DNA from 4 places in the Paenibacillus sp. 2003 genome. Region 4 is predicted to be linked to each of the others. Evidence: predicted binding sites of a transcription regulator. Region 4 holds the regulator's gene; each other region holds the start of a gene.
What was found. The regulator LexA, encoded in region 4, represses DNA repair genes until DNA is damaged. The targets are predictions, from matches to a motif close to CGAACATATGTTCG.

Region 1 (7,595 bases), 470 kb from region 4:
TATTGACGCATGTAGCGCTTCACGGACAGTATCACCACGTGTTACCAATCCAAGGTATGGATAATCTGGAGGCTAATCGAGATATTGCTTGTCGGATCACCGTTTACGAGAATAAGGTCAGCGCGCGCACCTTCGGTAATACGGCCGCGATCGTGAAGACCAAAGCAACGGGCCGGTTTGGAAGTAACCGACTGAAGAGCTTCAATTGGAGTGAACCCGGCCTTCACCAGCAGCTCTATTTCGTGGTGGCCGCTTACTCCGTGAGCAAGGCCGCCAAGGTTCTGAACGGGAACCGGCGCAACATCCGTCCCTACCAGAATATCAACTCCGGCACGGTGAAGATCCATCACATTCTTAAAGCTGTTCTCCATATTGCCTTGCGGGAACGTATTGAAAAATTCAAAATATCGATCCAATCCGGACTCTGAAATTTCAGTCTTTAGTAGGAGGTGAACGATGATGAAGTCCGTATAATTAGGAATTGAAAGGAGAGTCATATCTTATTCAAAATGGGCATCTTTATAGACAAATTGGAGGTTGAAAAGATTGAATAGGGACGAAAAAAGCACCAATGCGCCAAGCCTGTTTCGCAATCGGTTCCTGCAGACGATTTTATTATCAAGCGTGCTCCTGCAGGTTGGCATCTGGGTACGTAATTTCGCTATTCTCCTGTACGTTGCGGATAGAACAAACAATGATCCTTACGCCATTTCGCTAATCAGCGTAGCAGAATTCGCGCCAATTTTTGTTTTTTCGTTCATCGGAGGTACATTTGCCGACCGCTGGCGGCCGAAGCGAACGATGATCTGGTGCGATTTATTATCCGCGGTATCGGTATTCGTAGTACTCCTGACCATACATTACGGTTCTTGGCACTCCGTCTACCTTGTCGCATTCATCTCGGCTATTCTTTCGCAGTTCTCCCAACCTTCAAGCATGCGATTGTTTAAGTATCATGTGCCGGAAGAACAGCTGCAGCAAGGGATGGCTCTATTCCAATCGCTGATGGCCATCTTCATGGTGCTTGGTCCTATGCTCGGAACCTTGGTTTACAGCACTTTTGGCCTTGAAATATCGATCGCTGTCATGGGCGTGGTTTTTCTGCTCTCCGCACTCGTTCTTATTCGTCTGCCAGAGGATAATATGCAAGCTCAAACCGTCGCTGTAAAAGGGCAGTTCCGTAAAGAATTCATTGAAGGCTTCCGCTATGTTTGGCAAAGCCAAGTACTGCGGATGCTCGGACTTGCGTTTATTCTCGCAGGACTCGCTGTTGGTGTAGCCCAAGCGCTCAACCTATTTATCGTAACGGAGCGGCTGGGCAGGAGCGAGGAGTTCCTGCAATATCTGCTGATGGTAAATGGTGCAGCTATGCTGATTGGTGGCGGAATCGTAGCCGTCTTCGCCAAGCGGGTTCCGCCGCAGATTCTTCTAGCGATAGGTATGATCGCAGGCGCAGTCTGCACAGCCATTGTAGGGTATTCGACAAGCGTTCCGCTCACCCTGACCGTTCAATTTCTGAATGGACTTGTTTTCCCTTGCATCCATATTGGGATCAGCACAATGATTCTAAAATGGTCAGAGGCTTCGATTGTCGGCCGGGTGAATGGGGTTCTGAATCCGATGTTCGTTGGCATGATGGTCGTTTCCATGTCTTTCGCTGGCGCGTTAAAGGATGCCTTTTCACTGGGGACGATCTATGGCGGTGCAGGATTATTATTTCTTCTTGGCGCACTGGTCATGGTTCCGATCATGAACCAAAAAGCGCCAGATAACGCACATATTGCACAAGAGACATAATTTCGTGATACTTATAAAATTTTAATGAAGAAGAGCCGACCATGAAGAAGTGATCGGTTCTTCTTCATTCCCTGATGTGGTTAAGACCAACAATATCACCAATTTTACACTCAGTATGCTGCCAATGATCCTGGGTTTTATCACATATATCGCAGTCATGACCATGAATATTCAACTGAATCTGTCCTCGATGATGCTTAGTCGCAAGCACGATCGATGAAAAATTTTTGGGCAGGACAGCTTCTGTTATTGATCGTATGTATCGTTGCTCCTCGACACCCTTTTGGAGTAGGGGTATCCTGCTCTTTCAACGATTACAGAACTTCGACTGTATTATGTTGTTCCCGGGAACATTGGTTTCACAAAGATCTTCATTGGTGTATAGACTGCTTGAAAGGGAGGGGACCATTCTTCAATGAATGTGTATTTCATGAAAGTAAGTTGATTAATTCATGCCCTAACTGTAGATGAACAATACCTTTCTCGTTAAACAATAACAATTGGATCATACATAATGACTCGAACGCAGGCTCCAGTTTTGAAAACATTAATCCATCTGCCGAGTGGTTTAAGAAGGTCGAATCTGCGAAGGATACATACATTTCCGATTCATATGGTTTACGCCTAGAGCTAATTTTAAGGTTATTTGAGGAATTTCAATCTTTTGCAATCGCAGATAAGGTGAAAATTGAAGCAGCTGAAATGGCTTTAAACAAAGAGTCACCTTTCTTCGGATCAATTGATGCTCCAGAAAAAAAAGAAAAGAAAGCTGATCCTTCCGTAAAAAATAGTATGGGAGATGCAATTATTTTCTTGAGTTATTTAGAGTTTCTCAAGGGTAAACAATATCACTCTGCGTTTTTATAAGTGCAAACTCAACAGATTTTTGTGATGCTGGCACTAATACACTTCATTCCAATCTAAAAGAACTCATTAGTAATGAAAACATCGATTTAAATTTCGATATTAGTCTTGCAAAATACATTAATCAGATCGATGGGGAGATACTCAAAGTTCAACCACTTCCAATGCTAGCGTTCAAATGCACCTTATGTAACACGATATACAACATTAATGGAAACCAGTTTGTTGCTCGTAGTACATATTCAAATTGGCAGCAAGTCTGGTGGCATCAATGCCCTCATTGTTTTTCAACTTATGAGACTGATGAAGATTTTAATATTGACTAGTAACAGGAATACGACCGCCGTTCATGAGGTGGTTTTTTTGTACCACCAAAACTACGATTGACCAATTAAAATACAATACTTACATTTACATTTTTTCTGAATGAAAACTCTGGTTCAGGTGGGAGTTCAAATGATGGAGAAGCTGGTGTGACTGAGTATGATTTGAATCCATCACTTCGTCGTATGCCTAATATAAATATTTACCTCTTGCATAAAGAACGTGTGTTCGGTTTATAATATACAAACATACGTTCTTAAAAGTACAGGAGTGATTTCAGTGTTGGCTAAGCAACGAACCATTATGCTCATCGATATGCAGAGCTTTTATGCTTCAGTCGAAAAGGCAAAAATGCCTCAATACAAAAATAGACCATTAGCTGTTGCGGGAGACCCTGCAAGACGCTCTGGAATTATCCTTGCCGCTTGTCCACTAGCCAAAGCGAAGGGTGTGTCTACCGCGGAACCACTCTGGCAGTCTCTTCAGAAGTGCCCTGAACTGATCATTGTGAGACCACACATGCAAGAATATATCGAAGTATCCACTCAAATCATGTCCATTATTGAAGAGTTCACCGATCTGGTCGAACCGTACAGTATAGACGAATTATTCGCTGATTTTACAGGGTCTATGCATCTATTCGGTAATGATCCAATCGATTTGGCCAAGCAAATTCAAGACAAAATCTATAATGAAACAGGTGTTTACGCGAGAGCTGGCATTGGTGAAAACAAAGTCATCAGTAAATTGTGCTGCGATATGATTGCTAAAAAAGCAGAGGGGGGTATTTTCTACTTAAAGAAAGAGGAGTTACACCTCCATATTGGAGATAAGCCCATCCGCGATATGTGGGGAATAGGCTCAAGAATGGAAAAACATCTGTGGAAGATGGGCATCCGAACCATTAGAGACCTGGCGAATACGCCTCTTTCCAAATTAAGAAGTAAGTGGGGTGTTAATGGAGAAGTCATCTGGCGAGTCGCAAATGGACTCGACAATTCGCCGGTAACCGTCAACACGCACAGTACACAAAAAGATATCGGAAACGGAATGACCCTGCCTAGAGATTTCGCAGAGGCTTGGGAGATCGAAGTGGTTATTCTCGATATCTGCACAGAAGTATGCAGAAGAGCCCGCCAAAAGGGATTGATGGGTAGTGTCGTATCCGTAAGTGTATCTGGAGCGGATTTTGACCACCCCACTGGTTTTCACAGGCAGGTTAAACTGTCTGATCCTACAAATATAACCGTTGATGTGTGCAAGATAGCCAAACGCATATTCCATCAACATTGGGATGGGCAACCTGTGCGCCGTGTAGGCGTATCCCTGTCTCAATTATCCAACGCGGATACATATCAACTATCTTTCTTTGATGATCAAGAGCAGAAACGAGCCATTGATCAGGTGATGGACGACATTAAAGATCGATTTGGCGACATTGCCATTCTACGAGCGAGCTCCATTACGGCTGCGGGTCAAGCGATCGATCGAGCATCTAAAATTGGGGGGCATTATAAATGAGCAAGAAACTGGAGGCCAATGGATTATGGGAATCGAGCCGCATGATGCTTCCACAACATAAAGAACGAATTATACAGCATCGTACTCAAATTCATGTTCAAACGAAACCACTGATCCATGAAGATGAGTGGGAGATTATTACTCAGAATATAGATATGTCGCTCAATTATACATTGCAAGCCACCTTTGAAATATTTACTGAGTCAGGCAATCGGTATATACACGGGATCGTCACTTCAGTCAGTTCCTTTGGAAAGAAAATCAAAATTGAAATGGAGAATGGATTTGAATGGGTCGATTTTGATCAATTGGTCGCTGTAAAACTTGAAGAAGGAGGCGTATAAAGTGCGACAGACTTTCGAGGAACTTTCACTCGTGAAGAGGGTGGTAGAGCTCCCTTATCTTTTAGGTGCTCTGGAGGTAGATAAGCATAAAATATACGCTTCAAACTTCAAAATGAAATCTGTGTATGTTGACTACTTGGACGGTACCCAAAAGAAAATTGCTTTAGAAATGTACAAATCGAAACAAAGGCTAAAGGAACATCATATTAAAATCATAGATGAAGTGAGATCTGAACTGAGTTTAACGGTAGATTATTCGGTGAGAGGTTACATTCATAAAATGACATTATTATGGAGCAAAGTGAAAGTGGATGTAACCTTAATGCTTACCGAACATATGAACGTTGATATTACTGATTTGCTCAAATGAACATAGAAAATAAGAGTATAACTCATGGATGCGGCAACAAATACGAGCAGATCTTTTGGCAAACCGGGAATCACGAAAAAGATAAATAAAAAGGCAGAAAACTTTTCCGATGAAACGTTGACTTCAAATTGCAAAGTGTACATGCGAACAAGGCGCGATGTATATGCCATGAACACAAAAGAGGAAAATATCACCGAAAATTTGAACGAATCCTTGGGTAGAATTGAAGAAATCTTTACGAATACTCCCGACTTAATCATCCGAAAGTTAAGCATAAAACAGACCGGAGAACTAGCCGCTATAATCTATATGGAAGAATTGACAGATAAAGCGTCGCTTAATCAAAATGTTCTTGCTCCACTTCAACTAGAAACCGGAAATTCTTCCGGAGATTTCATTAGAGACAGGTTCTCAAAATATAGCCATGATCCGTCGTTATATCGCGGACAAAGAGTTAAAGGTGAAGCGGTATATTGTTGGACAGCGGGGACAAACGCCAGTATCTTTGCTTTATTTGGAAATGGGTTTTATGCCAGGGCATATCAGTATCCCTTATACAAGGAAGCACAGGCCGACTGGGGGAAAGAACTATCCCGAGCACATTTCGATGTGGTTATCTCTTTATAATTCATATGATGAGATCTGGTTTTTACGATATACAATGGACTGTTAAGGAGCTGGTAGCAGAAGGGGATCAAATAGCAACTCATTTTCGCTGGGCATCGTTCCAAAAAATTAGTAGATGGATAAATTGATTAAAGTCGAAGAGGGACTGCATTTTGCACTCCCTCTTCTTAGTGATTTTACAATTAGGAAATATAAACTACTAGTTTTAGCCTAGTTTTTGCGAACCATTGAACCACACAGATTTGATTGACAAGGTATCTGAAATATTAGTGATCGGATCACCGTTAATGAGAATAAGATCAGCACGTGCACCTTCGGTAATCCGGCCACGATCATGTAGACCAAAGCAACGGGCCGGTTTGGAAGTAGCCGACTGAAGAGCTTCGATCGGAGTGAACCCAGCCTTCACCAGCAGCTGCATTTCGTGGTGAACACTGGCCCCATGAGCAAGGCCACCAAGGTTCGGAACGGGAACCGGTGCGACATCCGTCCCTACAAGAATATCAACTCCGGCATGGTGAAGATCCATCACATTATTAAAGCTGTTCTCCATATTGCCTTGTGGGAACGTATTGAAGCTTGAGTTCAAGATATCGATCCAATCCGGACTTAATTTGGAATGAACTCGTGGATCATTAGCCAATTCTGATGCCGGATTACCTATAATCGATGAATTCAACACCAAGCACGGTGTAACAAAAGCTCCAGAATCAGCTATGGATTTGACCAATTCGGACGTGTACTCGGGTCTGTCGATAAACAAGTGCCCCAAACCGTCGACTCCATAATCGATAGCTGCCTTCGATGAAAGAGCCGTCAAAACGTGGGCAATAACCAACTTATCGAATTTGTGGGCTTCAGTAACGGCTGTTTTTAGAATCTCGTCACTTAGAACAGGCAGGCCAGGTGCACCCATGACCGTTCCCTCTTCAATCATGATCTTAATATAGTCAGATCCATTCTCCACTTGGGTATGCACATGTTTGATCGCTTCTTCAACCGTTGTCACTTGAGGTATTTCGTCGTGATCGTGAGCGTAGGCGGCCAACATTGCTTCCCGGTCTTCCTCCGATAACTTCTCTAGTTCCTTTAATACGAATTCAGGTATTTCATCTCCATCAGGCAGTAATTCATCTGGGTGCCCACCAGGAGCGGTAATCGCTGTACCAGCAGATCGGACGTCTGCGATGTCATCCACATTTTTAAGCTGAATTTCGCGCCCTCTTTTAGTAAAATCGCCGTTCATTTCAAGTTCTGTTGTAACACCGAATTTTAAGGCATCTCGTAATCCGCCAATTGAGGTATGAACATGTGCATCAATGAGACCAGGTATTAATGTCGCATTTTCTCCATCGATAATTGTTGCATCGCTTGGGATGTCTCCGCCCACTGAGATAATGGACACCCCTTTTATGACAATATGTCTGGGAGCAATAATTTGATATCCATCAAAGATCCGTACATTTGTAATCGCCGTAATTTCTTCTAACCCAGCATTTTGATTTAATTTCTCCATCATAAAAAATCCTCCTAATGTGTTTGTGATTCAACACTTCGGAGTATAACTGTTAGGTATCTAACAGTCAATAGACTAACAAATGTTTGACAAGCCTACTGGGATCACTGTATATTTTAGCTACTTACAATTAGATTCCTAACAATTACGGAGGGGACGATGGACGGTCATGCATTCCCGAGAAGATACGCCTTATATGGAATTGTTTCAAATTATCGGTCTTAAGTTAAAG
Region 2 (7,595 bases), 1.9 Mb from region 4:
CTGAACGTGCAAAGATGAGCGTATATATTGTTTTCGGTACTCTTTATACCATTATCATGTATCCGGTTGTTGCTCACTGGGTATGGGGCGGCGGCTGGTTGGCTGAGCTGGGTATGCAAGACTTTGCAGGATCGACGGTTGTTCACTTGACTGGTGCGACTGCAGCATTGGTAGCTACCATCTTGTTGAAACCACGTATTGGTAAATATAACAAAGACGGCAAACCTAACATCATTCCAGGTCACAACCAAGTGTATTCCGTACTCGGGGTTATTATCCTCTGGATCGGTTGGTTCGGATTCAACCCAGGTAGTACATTATCTGCCATGGGGGATGGATTCTTCGGTTATGTTGCATTAACTACTAACGTAGCTGCTGCAGCTGGTGGTGTTGCTGCGCTGTTGATCTCATGGGCAGTACTTGGTAAGTCTGATATTCCTAGCATGTTAAACGGTGTGCTTGCGGCACTCGTTGCGATTACAGGAGCATGTGCATTCGTTGAACCTTGGGCAGCGCTGGTTATCGGTGCTCTGGCGGGTATCATCACATTCTTCACAGCACAGTACTTCGATCGTAAAGGAATTGACGATCCAATCTACGCTTTCTCCGTGCATGGTATTGCTGGTATGTGGGGTGCGATCTCCACGGGCTTGTTCGCTACTCCTGAACTTGCCGAGAATGCTGGTGTAGGTCAAGCGGGTCTGTTCTATGGCGGTGGATTCCACCAATTGGGCGTACAGCTTCTCGGTCTGGCAGGTGCTTTTGCCTTCGTACTGGTAATGTCCTTCATTATTCTGGGCGGAATGAAAGCGATCATGGGCATCCGTGTTACTGAAGAAGAAGAAACAATGGGTCTGGATATCAGTGAGCACGGTACTTACGGATACCCTGAACAAATGAAAAATGTAGATTCTAAATCCAATGGTGGTACGTTCAGCTCCTGAGGTGAATGATGCTGAATCATGCTTCAAGGAGGCTGGACATGATGGAACCCATCTCGTATACAAACTATTCCTGGTCTTATCAGGGAATCGATGGTGCGGTGTCTTCTCAAGAACTGCGGCAGGCACGTGTGATATTACAGAACGAGCTCCAGGAATTGTTGTCCGCTTCCTTGTCGCCGATCGAGTGGTACCAAACGGTAAATGAACTGCATGACCGGATCGCACGGAAAGCAGTAGAGTTATGCATTCAGGGGATGGTTGAGGAAGGCTTCGGCCAACCTCCCGTCCCCTATGCCTTTATCGTATTTGGCAGTTCCGGCAGGGAAGAAGCGACGTTATGGAGTGATCAGGATAATGGCATGATCATTTGCGATACTCCGCATGAAGGTAAAGAGGAATATTTTGCTCAGCTCGGACAGCGAATGACGGATATGTTGGAAGAGCTTGGTTACGCCAAATGCGAAGGCAAAGTCATGTGCTCTGAGCCACTCTGGAGAAAAACGCTGGCGTCATGGAAGCATCAATTAGCAGATTGGAGCTCGGATCTGAATTGGGAGCCCGTTCGTAATCTGATTATTGCTTCAGACATGCGTTTTGTTGCAGGTGAGCAAAGTCTGGCGGAGGAATGGATCACGAGTTTTTATGAACAGTTCAGACTGGTTCCTGAACTTTCGGATGCAGTTCTTCGCAATACGGTTAAACATAAAGCTACATTAAATGTACTTGGACGTGTGGTCACAGAACGATTTGGTGAACATGCAGGCGGATTTGATGTTAAGTATGGTTTGTACATTCCACTGGTGAACAGTGCCCGTTATTTGGCTTTGCAACATGGGATCAAGGAGTCATCTACGTTAAAAAGAATGGAGAGACTGACTTCACTTGAAGCTGTTCCGTTTACATTACTGGATGCATGCCAGCGGGCCTTCTTAGCCGCTTTGAAGTTTCGTAGAAGTACACCGGTTGTCATCCAAGGGGATTTGCAACATAGCAGTGGGTTCCTGGATGAGAAACAGATGAAACAAAAGCAAATTCATTATGAGCTCAGGGATACGCTCGGGTTGGTACGACGAGTGCATCGTGCTTTGCAAAGACAGTTGCGTTTTGCGGAAAGGAGACGTCCATGAGAGAGCCGGCAAGGGGCAATACAGGATTCTGGAATTCGCTGCGTCAGGGAGGGGTCCCTTCCGCCATCGCTTCCATTATGGGAGCCCCTACGGCGCAACACATGGCGTTTATCCGCTCTATGATGAGAGAACAGCGCAGACCTGAGGTTCTGCATACGCCTCTAAATGAGCTGGACGCAGTTGTATTTGATCTGGAAACGACGGGTTTTTCGCCCCAGCATGGGGATGAGATTATCTCATTTGGTGCGGTCCGTATACATGGTGGTGTCGTGCTGGAAGGAGAGCAGTTCTATACGGTGGTGCAGTCCAAGACTGCGGTTCCGGAACATATCACTGAACTTACAGGTATTACGCAGGAGATGACGCTGGACGCACCGACTTTGCTGGAAGGGCTGCATGATTTCATGTCTTTTGTAGGTGGAAACGTTCTGATTGCACACGCAAGTGCGCATGACCGAGCTTTTCTGAATGCCGCTCTGTGGCGGACTTCAAAGGTAAGGCTGACACATCGTTTAATTGATACGATGATGTTGGCCCGCTGGCTTGAACCAAGCAGGCCGGGGTATGGTCTGGATGAATTGCTGGAATCCAGAGGGATTCCGATCTATGGGCGTCACCATGCACTGGAAGATTCAAAAATGACTGCGCAGTTATGGTCTTGTTACTTGGAGGACATGATGCGTAAAAATGTGGAGACCTTGGGTGATTTGTATACCCAGCTAAGTCACGCATAACGGAACGGGAAGCAGATTGTACGAAGGCACAACGCGGTGTGTCGGATCCTGCGATTCCTTCGAGGATTCAATCAGATAACCGTTCAGATGCATATGAGATCTTAACCCGCTTGTTTGGTCGGGTGAGCCGATGAGGTACATCTGAAGCAAACCGGCGAAGGCCGGAAGAGCTTGCAAGTCCTCTAAGGAAGGAACAGGCCTGGTCTGCGGATGAGAATGGAAGATACCAATGAGCTTAGGTTCGTAAAATACGCACCGAATCCATTCGGCATCGTCCAGAGTAAAATGGTGCAGCGGGTCAGGTGCTACGTTACGAATGGGCTGAAACCGACTGATTCGTATACCGCCCGCTGCGGTTTCACCCAGCATAACCCCGCAGGCTTCTTGCGGCAGCGAAAGGAACATGTGCTTTGACATCTCTTGTTCTACGGAAGAAGGGATGTAGAAGGCGTTTTGCTGCCCGTGAAGTGCTGCCATTTGTATTCACCCCTCTCTCTTTGGCTCCTGCTATGGCAGGAGTCCTTTTTTCATTTTATTTTCTGTAATCCGGATTGTAAAATTTTAAAGGAAAAGGGTACAATAATAAAGAGAACATTTGGGAATCATGTTCTGGTGAACTGTCTTAGAGCGTGATAAACACTTAGCATGTGCAGAAATTACGGTTTTAGTTTCAACAGGCTAATTATATAAAAGGGTGGCGGGTTATGAAACGAAACATATACATACTCCTTGGTGTTGTCTTGCTGGTTGGTATTGCACTGGCCCAGAATGCGGGTGACGGCATTGCAGCCGTCTTTAAGCAGGAAGAACCCATGCCTACAGAGACGGGACCACGTGCGGGTCTTCTGGCACCTGCTTTTTCTCTGACAGCAATGGATGGGAAGACGTACAGTGTGGGCGGTGCCAAAGATAAGGCCACGTTCGTCAGTTTCTGGGCATCCTGGTGTGAGCCGTGTAAGCAGGAAGCTCCAGAGCTGAATAGAATGGCCGCGAAATACAAGGATAAGCTTGACATGTATGGGGTTAATGTAACATCATACGATAAACTCAAAGATGCCAAAGCTTTTGTGGATGAGTACCAACTGAATTTCCCTATTCCCTTGGATGAGAAGGGGACTGTGTATGCTCAATACAATGGGGTGGCTTTTCCAACGAATGTTCTGATTGACTCCAGAGGAGTTATACATGAGATTGTTCTGGGCATATTGCCCGAGAAAGAGTTGGAACGTAAGATTAAAGAGTTAATTGCGAATTAATTTTCTGCAAAGAAAGAAGCCTTTGCATCCATGAATCATGGGTACAGAGGCTTCTTTTTATTTTCCGGGAAATATGGGGTATTAGTGGTTGCTTATCCCATGAGCAGGAATAGGGAGTTTGCCCGGCTCATCCTGCAATTTTTCTTGAAGCAATGCATAGCGGAAACTGTGAACGAGCGCTTCCCAACTTGCTTCAATTACGTTCTCGGATACACCAACAGTGTTCCATGTGTTCTCCGTATTTTTGGATTCGATCAATACACGAACTTTAGCGGCGGTGGCATCTTTCTCATCCAGTACACGCACTTTGTAGTCCGACAGATGCATGTTGGCAAGTGAAGGGAAGTATTGTACCAATGCTTTCCGAAGCGCATTATCGAGTGCGTTCACCGGACCGTTACCTTCAGCAGCGGTATAAACACTTGTTCCAGCTACATTAAGTTTGACAAAAGCTTCAGAAACAACGGATTTCCCCGCCGTTTTCTCCACAAGCATTTTGAATGATTCAAAAGTGAACAATTCTTTCATGTCACCGTTCGCTTCACGAATTAACAATTCAAGCGAAGCATCTGCACCTTCGAACTGATAACCCTGATGCTCCAGGTCTTTGATCTTCTCAATAATCTGACGTGAATTGGCACTGCTTGGATCGAACTCAAGCCCCAGTTCCTGCGCTTTGGATACAATATTACTCTGTCCGGCAAGTTCCGAGACCAGCACACGTTGTTTGTTACCGACCAGTTCAGGGACGATATGTTCATAGGTACGTGAATCCCGCAGGATGGCAGAGACGTGAATCCCACCTTTGTGAGCAAAAGCAGCATTGCCGACATAAGGCTGATTAATCGGCATATTCACATTGGCAATCTCGCTAACATAACGAGCCACGTTTGTAAGTTGTCTCATGGAATCCTCAGTAACACATTCATAGCCAAGTTTCAGTTGCAGGTTCGGGATAATGGATGCGAGATTGGCGTTACCACAACGCTCTCCATAACCGTTCATTGTTCCTTGCACCTGACGGGCTCCGGCTTGTACAGCGCTGAGTGTGTTGGCCACAGCCAGTTCACAATCATTATGTGTATGGATGCCGAGATGTGCGTGAGGCAGGCTTCTATGAAGTGTGGATACGATCTCGTGTACCTCGTTTGGCATCGTCCCGCCGTTGGTATCACACATAACGAGCCAGTCCGCTCCAGCTTCGTGTGCCTTGGTCAAGACCGCTTGAGCATACTCCGGGTTATGTTTGAATCCGTCAAAGAAGTGTTCTGCATCAAAGATCACTTCCATACCATTCTGCTTCAGATAGGCGATGGAATCATAGATCATGGACAAATTTTCTTCCAATGTAGTCTGCAAAGCGGTATGCACATGGAAGTCCCATGATTTACCGACTAAAGTTGCAGCCTGAGCACCAGATTCGATCATGCGCTTCAGGTTGGCGTCTTCACTAGCAACGCTGCCTTTACGGCGGGTACTGCCAAAAGCAACAACCTTTGCGTTCAGGTTTAATTCCTTGACTCTTTTGAAAAACTCAATGTCCTTGGTATTGCTGCCGGGAATTCCGCCTTCAATATAATGGACACCCAGGTCATCAAGCTTCTTGGCAATTTTGAGTTTGTCGTCTGCCGATAAGCTGACACCCTCCCCTTGTGTGCCGTCACGTAAAGTCGTATCGAAGATGGAAATGGCCTTTGACATGAAGATCCTCCTTTGAGATAAAGCGCTCTTTTAAAAGTTTGGATTGTAAGTTGGGAAAAGCTGTTAAGTACGTTAGTGGACGAATCCTTCGATTCGGCAACGCTACACTGTGTTAAACTGGGTGCGCTGATTTGTCCTAAAGTCGTCAATTTGTATAATTAATTATTATAGCACCATTATAGCCAAATGCTACATAGAAATCGCAGTTTCATGTAACAATTAACGGATTCTAGAGAAAAAAGAAGGAGGGTAATCATAATCCGGATGTATGTTATAATCTATTATTGAGTTTTAATTGGAATATATGGAAGAAAAGGAGGGTTGATTTTTGACTTTTGTATGGGAAAATACGGCTATTGCCCTGATCACTTTGATACTTTTTGTGAGTGTAGGCTGGTTGATTATTCGGTCTCTGATCAGATCTCGCAGAAAATAAATGTTCGTGACTGAATTAACATAACGGGTTTGATATACTATAGAAGAAAGAAATTCGTTTCATTAATTAGTGTGCAAGAAAGGGCGGGGGTTCATGATGTCTTCAGACGGCAATCCTCCAGCGAATGTGGATCAATACTACCCTACAGCCGGACGGGTGATTCTGCATGTCGATATGAATGCTTTCTACTGCTCTGTACATGAAGCCGAGGAACCAGATTTATATAGAGGAAAAGCAACGGCCGTTGCGGGCAGCAGTGAACTGCGAAAGGGTGTAATTGTAACCTGCTCATATGCCGCTCGTAATCGAGGCATCTCAACAGGTATGGTTGTCCACCAAGCCTTGAAAAAGTGCCCTGATCTCATTGTGATTCGTCCTGATTTTCATTTATATCGTCAATATTCAAGAGCTTTCATGCAGATTGCGTATAGTTATACCCCTCAACTTGAGGCAACGTCCATTGATGAATGTTATCTTGATATTACAGGGTCAAGGCAATTCGGGAATCCAATGGAGATTGCGGAGAGCATTCAGCGTAGAATCAAGGATGAATTGGGGCTGCCATGTTCCATTGGCATTGCACCCAACAAATTATTGGCAAAAATGGCTTCGGATCTGAAAAAACCGAACGGTATCTCCATTTTACGTATGAGGGACGTACCCCGGATTCTTTGGCACAGGCCATGTAACGAGATGTTTGGCATTGGCAAAAAAACGGCTGAAAAGCTGAAAAAACTGGGCATTGGAACGATTGGTCAATTGGCCAAGTCGGATGAGAACATGTTGACCGAACTATTCGGAGTTAATGGAGCATGGCTCAAAAATTCTGCGAATGGCATTAACCATTCCGCAGTTCACGCGGAACGGGAAGCCAATAAATCCATTGGACATACAACCACTTTACCGGCGGATGTATCGGATATGAATGAGATTCATCGGGTATTCCTCAATATAAGTGACCAGGTAGCCAGAAGATTGCGCAAGCACGAAATGTTCAGCCAGGGTATTCAGATTACGATCCGCACACCGGATATGAAGACAATCACCCGATCACGTCTAATGGAAGTTCCTACGGAGGATGCAACGGTCATTTACCGTGAGGCCTGTAAACTATTTGAGAAGCATTGGGGTAGTGGCAAGCCTGTACGCATGCTGGGTGTGACACTTCAGAACCTGATTCCAAGAGAAGAATCCGCTGTGCAGATGGACTTGTTTGAATATGAGCAGAAGCCCAAGAAGGACAATCTGATTCGGATTATGGATCAGTTACGTGATAAATTTGGTGAGAATGCTGTTGTGACCGCAGGCATGCTTGGGGACGATCCTTCCGTGCTGCTTCGGAATCATAAAGTGCGCGGTACTTCCCTGCAAAAAGATAACTTGCAAAGTCTTGATTA
Region 3 (7,595 bases), on a different contig from region 4:
GTCCAGACAGCAGCAGAACGGATATGATAATAACGATGATATCTTGCGTGTAGCCCTGAACAAGTTAGGCATTAACGTATAACGCATTATTGTTCGAATCGGTTAGCCGCGCGCTCTGTGGGTCTGGATAGGCAGATCATCAAGCCACGGGTGACTTCGCCGATGGGGCGTGGACCGGTGGTTTTTTGTGCCAGATTGGCAAGTAACAGAACGGTAAGGCAAGCAGTGAACTGGTGATGTTAAAAAGGGTCTGGGCATGCGCAATCTGTGCCCCGTTGTCCGCTGACAGCCAGGCCGAAGCTGCATGCAGCTGGCCGATCAGCGGCATAAACAGCAGCGCTCCCGCAATGTTTAATACAACATGGGAGGCTGCGACAAATTTGCCTGCGGATGCTCCGCCCGCGGCAGCAATCACAGCGGTGATGCAGGTCCCCACATTGGACCCGATCACAATGGCGATGCCGATCTCCACAGGCAATACCCCTGTGGCTGCGAGCGTAATCGCCATGCTAATGACAGCTGCACTGCTGTGAATGAGCGCTGTCAGACAGGCACCTGCCAGGAAGCCCCACCACAAGCTGTCGGCAGAGCGGTCGAGAAACCATTGAAATACGCCCATGCTCCGCAGTGGCAATGCAATGGACTGCATCACCTGTATGCCTGTCATGACAAGTGCAAATCCCGCAGCTGCGAGGAAGCTGTACTGGATGTTAAACAGAGTCTGGCGCGTACGTTCAGGAGCGGTCAGATTGCGTTCACCAAGTACAACAAACATGGCCCAGCCCGTCAGCGACAGGACAAGCAACGGCAGGGAAGCACGTCCGATCTGCAGTCCCACCAGCTCCGTCGTCAGACATGTCCCGATGTTCGTGCCGAGGATGATGCCGAGTGTGCGTCCATAGGTGATTAATCTGGCATTAGCCAGTCCAATGGTGAGTACGGTGACTGCAGTACTGCTCTGTAACAGAGCCGTTGCGCCCGCACTGAAGGCCATGCCTTTCCATGGAGCAGAGGTGGCGCGATTGAGCCAACTTTCCAACATGGGCCCAGCCATGCGCTGCAAGGCCGTTTCCATTAGCTTCATGCCACCAAAAAAGATAATAAGCCCATATAGTAGGGGCAATATTACATCTCTAAACATAGAAACATCATTCCTTCCGTCCGGGTTCCTTAACTCATCCTATGAGTAAGAAAAGACAACCATGACAAGCCTAAAGGAATTCAGAGGGAAGCGACCTAATTCCGTCCCCTCATTGAAAATTACGGAAATGTGTCTTAACTGCTCCACCCCAATTTGAAAGATACGGTGATTCGTGCAAACGTAGTGGAGGGACGGATCGGAATCTGAAGAAGCGAGTAGCACGTGTATGTGGCGGTTGTTTAAGGTTTTTTTGATTAGGTGAGTCTCAAAAAAAGAATAGCAACGCTCAGAACCAATCCGTAACCGTTACATCATTTAATTAAAGCGACCAAAGTACCAATCGGCGGCTGAAGCTTCTAAATTACCCGCCCCAATTCGAAAGATACGGTGATTCGTGCAAGCGTAATGGAGGGGACGAAAACGAATCTGAAGAAGCGAAGCGTGCGCCTTTGTCTCCGGATTTTCCCTTTAAGAAAGGGAATCAAAAAAATCTGGAGACAACAGCGATCGGAAGATCGATTCGTAACCGAAACGCCACCTACGCGCCGCACCAAACCTATCTTTCGAACTATTAAATTAAAGGAAGTGGATCTACCTTGCCATCAGTTACACTCGAACGCAGTCGCAAAAAGCGGCTTGAACATGCACATCCATGGATATTTAACAACGAAATTGCCTCGGTTGACGGAAACCCGGAACCGGGACAACTGGTCAATGTATTGAATCATCAAGGTCGCTATCTGGCGACAGGATATTACAATCCCGCATCTCAGATCACTGTAAGAGTTGTAGCGTATCAACCGCTGGAGTCTGAACAGATGGATACGGCGTTCTTTGCAGCGCGTTTCCGCGATTGCTTGCGTCATCGGGAACGTTTTATCCAGGATGGAGAGGCATACCGTCTCGTTTATGGCGAAGCTGATTTTCTGCCAGGATTGATCGTTGACCGGTTCGGCAGCATCCTCGTTGTACAGTTGCTTACACTTGGTATGGATCGTTGCCGTGAAGCCATTGTACAGGCACTCATTGAAGTAATGCAGCCTGAAGGCATTTACGAGCGCAGTGATGTCTCGATTCGTGAACTGGAAGGTTTGGAGCAGACCAAAGGTCCGCTGTACGGAGAGTGCCCACGGCATGTCACGGTTACAGAGAATGGACTACTCATTAAAGTCGATATCGTGGAAGGACAGAAGACAGGTTACTTCTTCGATCAACGTGAGAATCGTGCAGCGATCGAACCGCTCATGAAGGGTTGGGGCTACAAGAGTGGAATCACACTTCAAACGACTGAGCAGGATGGCACAGAGCAGCTCTTGCCTGTGAATAAAAGCGGTAAGGTAGTTACATTCCCATATTGGGATGGTGCCACTGTATTGGAGTGTTTCTCACACACGGGCAGCTTTACGTTGAATGCTTGCAAGTATGGAGCCAAAAAAGTGACTTGTCTTGATATTTCGGAGCATGCCATTGAGAGTGCACGAACAAATGTGGAGCTGAACGGTTTCACCGACCGGGTCGAATTCGTAGTTGCTGATGCATTCCAGTACTTGCGTGAACAAGTGAAGGGGCTGGATGAACGTACTGCACGTGCGCGCGCTGGCGAACAAAAAGTAGATACTTCCAAAGCGCTTGCAGCTGGCGGTAAAACATTTGATGTAGTCATCCTCGATCCCCCGGCGTTTGCCAAGACGAAATCAGCAGTTAAAGGTGCATGCCGCGGATATAAGGATATCAACCTGCAAGGTATGAAACTGGTTAATGAGGGCGGATATTTGGTAACAGCCAGCTGTTCGTATCACATGCGTCCTGACCTTTTCTTGGACACGATTGCCGATGCAGCAGAAGATGCAGGAAAAGTACTGCGTCTAATCGACTGGAAGGCAGCTGGTAAGGATCACCCGCAAATTTTGGGCGTGGATGAAGGACATTACCTGAAATTTGCTATTTTCGAAGTGCGCAGCAAAAAGAATTAGAGGAGTCTCTTTTTACTTGTTTTAATCTTTCGTGAGATAAAATGAAGTTTAAATGAATGATACTTTCGGTCAAAAGTCCACAGTGTGCTAGCTGCGGGCTTTTTGCCGTGTTAACGGAGAGAATCTCCGGTTTTACCGGATAGTGGCAAACGTATGTTCCGAACCAAGTCAGATATGTTATACTGGGAATTAAAATCTTGTACGTGTGGTTTGGAGGATTAGACATGTCCGTTCGTTTTGTTATTGGCCGGGCAGGCAGCGGCAAAAGCTCGCTGATTACCCGGGAAATTACATCCCTGCTTCAACAAGAACCGCAAGGCACACCTTTGATTTTACTCGTTCCCGAACAGAGTTCTTTTCGAACAGAGCAGGCATTGGTGTCTTCTGGAGCAATTAAAGGTACGATGCGTGCAGAAGTGCTCGGCTTTCGCCGTTTAGCCTATCGTGTAATGCAGGAAGCAGGTGGTTCTGCTCGTATTCCGATCGGAGCCGAAGGCAAAAAGATGCTGCTCTATAAAGTGATCCAGCGTCGTAAGGAAGAATTAAAGCTGTTTGGCGCATCCGGCAGCCAGCTGGGTTTTATAGGCGAATTAAATGACTTATATAGTGAATTTAAACGTTATGAAGTTGATCCATCATTGCTGGAAGAAGGGCTGTCTGGAGGGAATACCTCATCCACTTCGCCAATTCTGGAGGACAAGTTGCATGACTTGAATCTGATATATCGTGACTATGAACAGGAACTGACCAATTTATATATTGATGATGAAGACACGTTGACCGAGCTGACAGATCGTTTGTCGGAAAGTGCATTGCTGCAGGATGCCCAGATCTGGATTGATGGTTTTCAGGGATTCACGCCACAGGAGATGAGTGTGATTGGTCGATTGATGTTGCAGTCCTCTTCCGTGACGATTGCACTGACATTGGATCGTCCTTATGATCACGGCGCACTGCCTGGAGAACTGGAACTGTTCTATCCCACGGCAAGTGCCTATGCGCGCCTGAAAGGGATGGCTGACGAACTGGGTATACGGAGCGATATAACCGTGCTAGATTCGGAGATTCCACCGAGATACAAGGATCGTCCGGGACTTGCTCATCTGGAGGCTGGTTTCGACCGCCGAATTCGTTGGAAAAGTGAAGGCCTTGATTCCGGAATCCGACTGGTTGCAGCGGAGAACCGAAGAGCTGAGATGGAGGGGGCACTGCGTGAGATGCGGCGCCTGGCACAAAACGAAGGTGCGCGTTATCGAGATATGGCGGTACTTGTTCGTCAGTTGGATACCTACGCTGATATAGCTGAACCTCTATTCAGGGATTATGACGTACCCGTCTTTCTGGACCGCAGAAGAAATGAACTTCATCATCCATTATCCGAGTTTATCCGTTCCGCACTGGATATTGTTCGGCGCCACTGGCGTTACGAGGATGTATTTCGCTGTGTCAAAACGGATCTGCTGCTTCCGCGTGATGGTTCCATCACTCGTGAAGATATGGACCAGCTTGAGAATTATGTACTGGCTTGTGGTATCCATGGGTATCGCTGGACTGACGGCAAACCATGGAAGTATGTACCAAGCCTGTCCCTGGAAGACAACGGTGAGGATGGCCGTAGTCGAGGACGGGACCAGATGCTTTCTCTAATGGAGAGCTGCCGAACAGTCATTACAGATTCCTTGGGTGTTTTTGAGAAACGAATGAAAAAGGCAAAGACAGCCAAAGCCCAGTGCGAGGCACTATACAGACTGCTGGAAGATGCTGAGATCCCATGGAAGCTGGAGAACATGTCTGCTGAAGCTAAGTCTCAAGGTGACCCCGAACGGTCGAGAGAACATCGGCAGATGTGGGGAGCTGTGCTGGATTTATTGGATCAGATGGTCGATATGATGGGGAATGAACGGCTGGATATCACTCTGTTTGCCGGGATGATTGAGACCGGATTGACGGAACTGAAGCTGGGTCTGGTACCACCAGCACTTGATCAGGTATTGGTCGGTTCCATGGACCGTACACGCCTTCAGGACATCAAATACGTATTTATCCTTGGCGCCGTTGATGGTGAATTACCCGCCGTACCTCAGGATGATGGCGTATTAACGGAACTGGAGAGAGCGTTACTGACGGAACGTGGCATGGCGCTTGGACCAGGTGCAACAAGGCAGATGCTGGATGAACGTTTTCTGATCTACACGGCACTTACAGCGGCAAGCAGCCAGTTGTGGCTGAGTTACCCGGTTGCTGATGATGAGGGAAAAGCACTGCTTCCTTCCGAGATTGTCCGCCATGTACGGAAAATGTTTGGTCTACAAGAACAGCCATTGCTCGCTCAACCACCGGTTGCGAACTCAGAAGAAGCGCATTGGTCCTATGTCACCCATCCGGGTCAGAGTCTGTCAACGCTCATTGGACAATTGCGCAAATGGCGCCGCGGAGAAGACATTCCTGAAATGTGGTGGGCGGTCTACAATTGGCATGTATCTCGAGAGACAAGCAGACCTCAGCTGGAGCGGTTGATGGGATCGATCTTTTATCGTAATAGAGCATTACCACTACGTACAGCCACCAGTCGCAGACTGTATGGCACAGAGGTAAGGACGAGTGTCTCACGAATGGAGCGGTTCGTAGCTTGTCCGTTCTCCCATTTTGCCTCGCATGGGCTGCGTCTCAAAGAACGGCAATTGTACCGCCTTCAGGCTCCTGATATCGGACAGCTGTTTCATGCTGCACTAAGCCAGCTGGCTATGCGGTTACGCGAAGAAAATCGTAGTTGGGGCAGTTTGACTCCAGACCAATGCCGTCAGGAAGCCGAGCAAACGGTGGAGCAGATTGCTCCACAGTTGCAAGGGGAGATTTTGCTAAGCACCAAGCGATACGGTTATATTTTCCGCAAATTGAAGGACATTGTTAGCCGGGCATCTGTTATTCTCGGGGAACAGTCCAGACGTGGAAGTTTTGAACCGATTGGGTTGGAGCTTGATTTTGGACCGGATAAAACACTGCCGCCACTGCGTTTTGAACTGGAGAACGGCTGTGTGATGGAGATCGTGGGTCGTATTGACCGTGTGGATGTAGCAGAAGGCGAGAATGGTCTGCTCTTGCGTGTCATTGACTATAAATCAAGCCAGACGGACCTCAAGTTACATGAAGTGTACTATGGGCTGTCATTGCAGATGCTCACCTATCTGGAGGTGCTGCTTAGTGCTGCCGAGGAATGGCTTGGAGAAACGGCGATGCCTGGAGGAACGCTGTATTTCCATGTGCATAACCCGCTGTTGCAATCCGCAAACGGCATGACATCGGAGCAGGCCGGGCAAGAACTGCTGAAACGGTTCAAAATGAAAGGTTTGCTGCTGGCAGACCGGGATGCAATCGCACAAATGGACAACACCCTGGATAAGGGGTATTCAGCCATTATTCCGGTTGCCCTTAAAGCAGATGGCAGCTTTTATAGCAGCGCCGCTGTAGCTACGCCAGAGCAATGGGATACGCTGCTTGCTTCGGTTCGCAGTAATATCCGCGAGATTGGTACCCGGATTACGGATGGGGATGTGGCCATTGAGCCTTATCGCATTCAGCAGGAAGTGGCGTGTACGTTCTGTCCGTATAAGCCTGTATGTCAGTTTGATGAGAATATAGAAGGAAATGAATACAACCTGTTGTCCAAACCGGGCAAACAGCAAATCTGGGATATGTTGTCTCACACCAAGGGAGGGGAAACATCATGACGAATATGCCAAAACCGGAAGGAAGCTTCTGGAGTGATGACCAGTGGAGTGCCATCTCCGAAAGCGGAGAAGACATTCTGGTTGCCGCTGCGGCGGGATCAGGCAAGACAGCTGTACTGGTTGAACGAATTATTCGCAAGATCGCAGATCCCTCCCAAGGATTCAGTGTGGATCGCTTGCTTGTAGCTACGTTTACCAAAGCCGCCGCCGCCGAGATGAAACAACGGATTCGGGAAGCGCTGGAACGTGCGCTGGAAGAACAGCCTGGAGAAGAGCATCTGCGCAAGCAGCTGTCGCTGCTTGGACGGGCATCTATTACAACGCTGCATTCATTCTGTATGGAAGTCATTCGCCGTTACTATCAGCAAATTCCGTTGAACCCGGCTTTTCGTATCCTGAATGAAAATGAAGCGGAAATCATGCGCCAGGAACTACTCGAAGAACTGTTTGAGGAAAAGTATGGCGAAGAAGATGAAGGGAGTACATTCCGCGAATTGGTGGACTGGTTCAGTGGAGAACGAAATGATGATGCGATGCATCGACTGGTGCAACGGTTGTATGATTTCTCCCGCAGTCATTCCTGGCCGGATCATTGGCTCTCTGAGATGGCATCTGCTTTTCAGGTGGAAAGTGTGGAGGCACTTGGACATTCAGCATGGGTTCAGAGTATTTTGCGTGATGCGGCTCTTGCTTTGAGTGGTGCAGCAGGACTGCTCCGTCAAGGTATCCATATTTCCATGCAGCCTGAAGGTC
Region 4 (7,595 bases):
AGGTTTCATATGATTCATACAGTCCACGTGCCTCATTACGAACAGCTTCTTCAAGTTCTTCTGGTTTAACCCCAGTCTCTTGCGCTGCGATTAGACAAGTCTCATGAAAAGCTTCTCGAACACTACGCTCATCCCATAATAAAGTATCATCTAGGTCGAACAAAATCGCTTTTAACGCCATTCCGATCATCTACCCCTTTATGCAATAATTACTTTTCGACGGTTTCCACGGTGATCTGGTGTGCTTTTGCAAACTTCAGCAAACGTTCTGCAATCGCATCTGTATCGTAACGGTTCAATAACTTGGTGAACACCCATCTTTTCCCACGACTGTTATGTTCGATAACAACTGTACCTGGTTCAATTCTGAATTTGACAATATCGTCAACCCCAATTGAACGTTCACGATTACCCTTCGTCGTGATAATCCGATTACTGCTAATCTTGATGTATGGACGACGAAGCATGAAGATGACTGCCAAAAATACATAAAGCAGCATGGTCACCCAGTCCCAAGTTGTCATTGGAGCTTGCACAAGAAACGTGCTCATAAACAGATACAAAAAGGCGAGACCAATCAAAAATATAGGGAACAAAAGGCTGCGTCCCTTAAAGACTTCTTCACCTGGTGTACCTGTGATTGGTTGACCACTTTTTTTGCGTTGCTGATTTAACTGCTTGGAATTTTTCTTAACCGTTCTCTCGAACGAACGCGACATGAGAATCCCCCTTATGTGTCTTTGTATCGGCTTACATAATTGCAAACCAACATTTCCCCCTATAAATTGCACACTCAAAATAACAGGAAGAAACCTAAATATCATAATGATATCATTAGGTTTCGTTAGTGTTTGAGTTTGCCTTGGTGGCCTTTGTCATTCTCATCATCAACAATCTCAATGGTATCCAGTTGTTGTCTGAAATTGCTGCGAATATTACTCAAATAAATCTCTCTTAGCTCGGCACGTTCAGCAAGTTCTTCCTCCGACAATCCAGTGGACTTTTGCTTACGAGCCAATTCGTTAATGCGTGCTACCAGACTATCTATATCCAAGCTTGTCCCCTCCAAAAATACAAAGTCATATTAACTTTGCCATTATAAAGGCAGCTTGTCAAGCTGACACGCGTTAACACTCATTGATGTGCATTTTATTCTGCAAATTGCGGTAGAGTTAGTACTTGCCCCACTTGGATGGAAGTCGCTTGAAGTTGATTCACTTTCTTAATTGCTTCTATATAAATACGTGTATCCATATTCGTCGGTTTATGTTCCAAAGAAATACTCCATAATGTTTCCCCTTGTGAAACGGCTATCTTTCCTCCAGGCAGAACATCATTCTCATTGCCAGCAAATACAGTTAAAACAGTGCTGCATCCAATAAATATAATCAAAGAGGTAATGGCTACCTTTAACATCCATGAAGAAATCTTGAAACGCGCTAAAACCTTCTTGTAGTTCCCTATTTTAGACTTCACCAGTTCCGAATTCATTGGTTCATAAATGCTTTGATAAGTAGAATATCTCATTAAATACCCGCCTCCAAACGTTTGTTCCTATCTGTTGAAATCAATATAACACGAACACTTGTTTTGTTCAATAGATTTTTAGAACAATTGTGCGCTTCTTTTTTGAAGGAGAAATTTCTTATTTCACTTCCTTTTGCAAAGCATTTGCAGTATTATGCTCTGACTTTTGGACAATTTCTGTTCTATAAGTTTAAAAACACTGATTTAATGCTATTTTATTTAGAACTTATGTTTGTACGAACGGAGGTTCTATGTTATAATTTTCCCAAACGTTACTAAAATGGGGTTGATACGGTATGTCGAAGATATCCAGCAGGCAGCAGGCTATTCTGGAGTTTATACGAAATGAAGTCCGGTTGAAGGGGTATCCTCCTTCCGTACGGGAAATTGGTGAAGCTGTTGGACTGGCTTCCAGCTCAACAGTACATGGACATTTGGATCGTTTGGAGAAAAAAGGTTTGATCCGACGCGACCCTACCAAGCCAAGAGCCATTGAGCTTTTGAGCCAGGAAGAATCTGAGCATTCTCATCAATTTGCTCATAGCGTTGCACGTATTCCTGTTGTTGGTAAGGTTACAGCCGGGGTTCCAATCACTGCAACCGAGAACATTGAAGACTACTTCCCTCTTCCTACACATTATGTAGGCGAACAAAAAGTGTTTATGCTTTCAGTAGTGGGAGATAGTATGGTGGAAGCTGGAATCGTTAATGGAGATTACGTTATTGTCCGTCAACAGCAAACTGCTGATAACGGTGATATCGTCGTTGCAATGACTGAAGACGATGAAGCTACAGTGAAAACGTTCTATAAAGAGAAAGATCATATTCGCCTTCAACCGGAGAATGCGACCTTCGAACCTTTACGTTTGAAACATGTTAGTATTCTGGGTAAAGTCATTGGCCTTTTCCGAGATATTCATTAATATTTAACTTGAGTAACACAACTAGATGTAATGAAATACGAAAGAGGTTGCCCTGATCAACAGGACAACCTCTTTTTTTCATGTTTATGTTATTTTTGCGGCTAATTATTCACTGCGTTTCAGAACACTCTTGTGATGCGAGAACACATCAAAGCTCTGTTGACCGTGATATGAGCCCATACCGCTCTCTCCGACACCACCAAACGGGAGATAGTGTGAAGTCATATGAGAAAGTGTGTCATTAATACATCCCCCACCGAAGGATACTTGATTCAGAACCTGATCCTGCAGTTGCTCATCCTGTGTGAAGAGATATAGCGCCAATGGTTTTGGCCGGCGAACAATCTCATCCAGCATAGGATTCAGGTCACTGTACGTAAACACAGGAAGAATTGGACCGAAGATCTCTTCTTGCATCACAGCTGATTCCCAGTTCACATCGCCAAGTACAGTCGGTTCAATGAGCAACTGCTCACGTACAGAACGTCCACCAATCAGCGTTTTGCCATCTGTGAGGAATCCCGACAACCGATCAAAGTTACGCGCATTGACAATGTGCGGGAAATCAGCATTCTGTAGCACATCATCTCCAAATTTATCTTTGATCTCTGCACTAATCAGATCAATCAATTCATCATGAACTTGTTCATGCACAAGCAAGTAATCCGGAGCAACGCATGTTTGCCCTGCATTCAGGAATTTACCGCGAACAATACGTTGAGCCACCAGCTTCAAATCTGCATCACTATGGACAATAGCAGGGCTCTTGCCACCCAACTCAAGAGTTACAGGAGTCAAGTGCTCCGCAGCTGCCTTCATAACAATGCGACCAACACCTGTGCTTCCTGTGAAGAAAATATAATCAAACTTCTCTTTCAACAATGCTGTGCTGGCTTCGACTTCCCCTTCCATAACGGCAATATACTCCTGAGGGAAGATCTCCTGTATCAGATCATATGTCAGACGAGATACGGCTGGTGTTAATTCAGAAGGCTTGATAACTGCACAGTTACCAGCTGCAATTGCTCCAATCAGTGGACCAAAGGCCAGTTGGAAAGGATAGTTCCAAGGCGCAATAATAAGCGTCACTCCGTATGGTTCAGGGTAAATGGTGCTCACCCCATCCGGTATAGCCGAATTGGTTGGGACTTGTTTTGCTGCAGCCCATTCATGCAGATGTTCTAGTGCAAAATCCAGTTCACCCAGAACAATGCGAATCTCGGAACCGTAAGCTTCCGACTCGGATTTGTTCAGATCAGCCCGAAGTGCATCTTGAATCCGTTGCTGATACTTTTCAATTCCTTTTTTAAGCTGTTGAAGTGCATTAATCCGATACTCGATATTTTTAGTTTGTCCTGTATAAAAAAATGTACGTTGTTCTGTCACCAGTTGTTTTGCTTGATCCATATTAACATCTCCAATTAATTATTTAAAATTAAATTGCTAAAAATTTAATTAAAGTATACCTCCTCTATATGAAACTTTCAACATACGTTTGAAACATTGATTTGAGAGTATTTGAAGTTGGGTTGAGGTTTTAAAAGCTAGTACTCCCTTCTATTTCATGGCTATTAGAAGTTCTAAACTTGATTTAAATCTTTTGTTTTCGACAGTTTAATGCACTGTAGAAAGAATTCTAATTTCAGTTTCTCTTTAATAAGTTAATGATTTTATCCGTTCCCGCCCACAATTTCACAGCGAGCAGATTTTAATCCAACAACTACTCCTGAGATCGGCTTATATGTGCCAATAGAAGTAAACAGAACCCCGAGTCTGTCCGATTATTCGTATAAAGGCGTGTTATATTTATCAGATCAAAACCGCAATCTGCCATTTAAGAGTTATTGACTCTAAGAAAGGATACGAACGATACGATCGTGACGAGTTGCCTATGGAAATGTGCGCCGAGGGTGGTGAAGGTGAAGATATCGAATACATAAGTCCATCGGATAATCGTGGTGCCGGCAGCTTGGTAGGTAATCAGTTGGAGGAATATCCAGACGGTACATTAGTAGAATTTATATTTGAGTAAGGGGATAAATTTTTTTATGAGTGAAAAACTTAACGTAATTAGTGACTACTTTGGTGTTTTTTGTTTGGGTGCAATCACGTTGTTTATTTTTGTGCTATCAGTAATGTTTATTATCAAGAGTTTTATCAATATTTATAGAAAATTAAAAGGTATAAATTCTCCGGCAATGACACCCTGTAAAACATGTAGACGCTCGATTTCAAACACTGCTATTATTTGTCCGTACTGTGGTGAACATTACGGTAAAATGAATGAATTAGGTGATTCAATATTTATCTGTTTCCTTTTTGGTTTAGGTCTTTTCATATTAGGAATTGCGAGTCTAACTGAGTCCGTTGAATGGTTTGAGCGTACTTATATGAACTGATCGACACAAATGATATTCTCCATAACTTACCGCCTCAATCCTTTGTAGCAAACCGCTATAATTGGGTTGAGATGTTTTTATGTTCATAAGTCCTATGTTACTTGAAACAGCACCGGGTCCCTTCTCTCATTCGGATTACCTTTTTGAACCGAAGTTGATGGACATCGGTTGATATATTCGCAACAGTCCGGATCCGTCCGGTTATATACACGTCACAATAATGACTGCACTCGTCAGTACCCGGAATTACAGTTGCCGTTTGACTCAGACATCATTTTGGACGGTGAAGTAGCATGCGCCTATCCAACAACGGGACTGAACGATTTCGAAGCATTCATGAGCCGCTTCAGCACTAAACAGGATAGTAAGATACAACAGCTCACTCGTACGCTGCCAGCCACATTCGCTATATTTGATATTCTTTTCTTCCAAGGACGAGATCTACGTAAACTACCTCTTATGGAACGCAAGATGATCCTACACAGTCTGTCTCTTCCTTCCTCTAACTTTGGAGTTGTACCCCATATAGAAGGTGCTGGAGAGGAGTTATAAACTCAGATAGAGACTATGGGTATGGAAGGTGTAGTTGGCAAGCGTAAAGACAGCCAGTACGTCAGCAGACGGTCCAAGGACTGGATGAAGGTCATTAACTGTTCCTATGCTGATGTGTTCATCACAGGATACAAAAAGGCTGAATTTGGTTGGCTTGCTGCCGTTCCAGATCCAACTGGCAGAATACGCCCAGTGGGAATTATTGAATATGGTCCCAGTCCAAAACATAAACAAGCATTTCGTGGAGTTTGCAAGCAGCTGATAACAAGTGAAGACAAAAACCACGTTTACCTTGAACCCCGAATTCAGGCCAGAGTAAAAATGCGTAATTGGACCAAATCAGGCTCGCTGCGTATCCCTGTGTTTGATCAATTTATCGTGTGATTATATATTAAGGACAATACAGGAGGTGCTTTGTATGTGTGGTAGATTTACGATCACTGACCCCTTAGATACAATAATGGAGCGTTACTATGCTTCTATAGCTGATGGATTCGAGTACAAACCTAATTACAATGCAGCACCCATGCAGTACATTCCTACAATTATCGGTAGCAAAGACGGTAATCGATTGGGTGCGCTCCGATGGGGACTGGTTCCCGTTTGGGCAAAGGATGACAAGATCGGTAACAAGATGATTAATGCCCGTGCTGAGACGTTAACCGAGAAGACTTCCTTCAAGCGTCTAATCAGCTCCAAACGCTGCATCATCCCCACGAACGGATTTTATGAGTGGCGTAAGGAAGGAACGGAAAAGCAACCAATGCGTATTCTGATGAAGGATGACCGATTGTTCTCTTTGGCAGGATTGTACGATACCTGGACAGATCCTGACGGGAACAAGCTGAGCACATGCACAATAATTACAACGGAACCAAATAGCCTTATGGAGGATATCCACAACCGCATGCCGGTTATCCTGCGCTCTGAGGATGAGGCAGAGTGGCTTGGAAGAGATAATGATGATGTTCAGTCACTACTTGGTTTGCTTAAGCCATATCAAGCTTCAGAGATGAGAGCGTATGAGGTGCCGAAGGAAGTCGGTAATGTGAGGAATAACAGTTTGGAACTGTTGAAGAAAGTAAATTAGAGTTTCGACTAGAGTGATACCTTAGTGGTAGTCACTCTTTTTTACTGTTCATATTTCAGAAATATATGGAAATAGACGAATAACTTTGATAACATAAGTGGATTGATTACATAAATGGAGGATCTTAATGGCTGATAATATGGCATCATACTCACTTCTGGGTATTGCCGGTCTCATTACTACTTGTTTGTTTATATTTGGTATAGCTTGTTTAGTAGCATTGTTTATCAATGTCTTCAGGCTACTCAAGGGTCGAATTAACCGAAAGTTAGAACAGTGCCAATCCTGTGGTAATACAATCTCAATTTCAGCTATCATTTGCCCTAATTGCGGACACCATTACGGTAGATCTAATGGAGTTTTCAATTCAATTTTCGGGTCATTCGTTGGTTTCGTAATTTGCATTTGCGGAGGATTCATAGCATTAGCTGAACTTATAAAGATGATAAATAATTAGATGAGAAGGAGCCATAAAAGCCTCCTTTTTTGGTACCTTAGATTCAAACAGGTTAGGGAATTATTTACTGCTCATGATCTTAATTGATGCCTTTCTATTACTAGGTAGTATTCATTTTCTAACATCCACACATTTGTATAGAAAATTTTACATAGTTCTGATAGACTATTCTGGATTGATTTCATCATTGAAGGAGTTTGTTATGATTCATAATATCAGTGAGGTTTTTGGTATGGTATTCTTTGCAGGATTGATCTTAGCGTTATTTGTACTAGGCTTAATGGGTATTGCTGGAATGTTTCTTAATATCTTCAGAAGATTGAAAGGACTAAGGACTAAAAAAGTGGAACCTTGCAGATCTTGTGGGCATTCAATCTCAAGTTCTGCCATTATATGTCCTAATTGTGGAGAACACTACGGACGAGGAAGTGGATTTGCTAATTCAATCATTGGTTGTTTTATCGTTGGATTTGTTTGCATTGGAATTGGTTTCTATGCCTTGTCAGAATTTCTTGAGACATTTGAAACCTTTAGTTTTAAATAGTAAATATTACATAGTAAACAATACTATTCTGGATTGAATACATAGTCGGAGGAACGCCATGTTAGAGCACATAAACAACATCGTGGGTAATTTATTCGGTATA

Region 1: the regulator LexA is predicted to act here: its motif matches at 3,229-3,242, upstream of J2X75_RS08705 (DNA polymerase IV).
Region 2: the regulator LexA is predicted to act here: its motif matches at 6,192-6,205, upstream of J2X75_RS02800 (DNA polymerase IV).
Region 3: the regulator LexA is predicted to act here: its motif matches at 3,261-3,274, upstream of addB (helicase-exonuclease AddAB subunit AddB).

Annotation. Positions count from the first base shown of each region.
Region 1 covers NZ_JAVDTB010000001.1:1,980,986-1,988,580, forward strand. The annotation lists partial or broken gene J2X75_RS08690 (amidohydrolase family protein) at 42-424, opposite strand; gene J2X75_RS08695 (MFS transporter) at 547-1,797, shown strand; gene J2X75_RS08700 (hypothetical protein) at 2,479-2,664, shown strand; gene J2X75_RS08705 (DNA polymerase IV) at 3,289-4,506, shown strand; gene J2X75_RS08710 (YolD-like family protein) at 4,503-4,850, shown strand; gene J2X75_RS08715 (YhjD family protein) at 4,852-5,220, shown strand; gene J2X75_RS08720 (hypothetical protein) at 5,645-5,893, shown strand; gene J2X75_RS08725 (amidohydrolase family protein) at 6,053-7,363, opposite strand; gene J2X75_RS08730 (MarR family winged helix-turn-helix transcriptional regulator) at 7,533-7,595, shown strand, end outside.
Region 2 covers NZ_JAVDTB010000001.1:575,604-583,198, forward strand. The annotation lists gene J2X75_RS02770 (ammonium transporter) at 1-944, shown strand, start outside; gene J2X75_RS02775 (DUF294 nucleotidyltransferase-like domain-containing protein) at 986-2,071, shown strand; gene J2X75_RS02780 (exonuclease domain-containing protein) at 2,068-2,805, shown strand; gene J2X75_RS02785 (M67 family metallopeptidase) at 2,791-3,282, opposite strand; gene J2X75_RS02790 (TlpA family protein disulfide reductase) at 3,510-4,061, shown strand; gene cimA (citramalate synthase) at 4,143-5,762, opposite strand; gene J2X75_RS02800 (DNA polymerase IV) at 6,295-7,595, shown strand, end outside.
Region 3 covers NZ_JAVDTB010000002.1:246,827-254,421, reverse strand. The annotation lists gene J2X75_RS13215 (NUDIX hydrolase) at 1-82, shown strand, start outside; gene J2X75_RS13210 (Na/Pi cotransporter family protein) at 140-1,141, opposite strand; gene J2X75_RS13205 (class I SAM-dependent rRNA methyltransferase) at 1,738-3,114, shown strand; gene addB (helicase-exonuclease AddAB subunit AddB) at 3,339-6,842, shown strand; gene addA (helicase-exonuclease AddAB subunit AddA) at 6,839-7,595, shown strand, end outside.
Region 4 covers NZ_JAVDTB010000001.1:2,453,507-2,461,101, forward strand. The annotation lists gene J2X75_RS10565 (HAD family hydrolase) at 1-181, opposite strand, end outside; gene J2X75_RS10570 (hypothetical protein) at 210-719, opposite strand; gene J2X75_RS10575 (DUF896 domain-containing protein) at 845-1,054, opposite strand; gene J2X75_RS10580 (LysM peptidoglycan-binding domain-containing protein) at 1,150-1,527, opposite strand; gene lexA (transcriptional repressor LexA) at 1,824-2,450, shown strand; gene J2X75_RS10590 (aldehyde dehydrogenase) at 2,556-3,857, opposite strand; partial or broken gene J2X75_RS10595 (NucA/NucB deoxyribonuclease domain-containing protein) at 4,285-4,482, shown strand; gene J2X75_RS10600 (hypothetical protein) at 4,499-4,849, shown strand; partial or broken gene J2X75_RS10605 (ATP-dependent DNA ligase) at 4,929-5,785, shown strand; gene J2X75_RS10610 (SOS response-associated peptidase) at 5,820-6,491, shown strand; gene J2X75_RS10615 (zinc ribbon domain-containing protein) at 7,151-7,492, shown strand.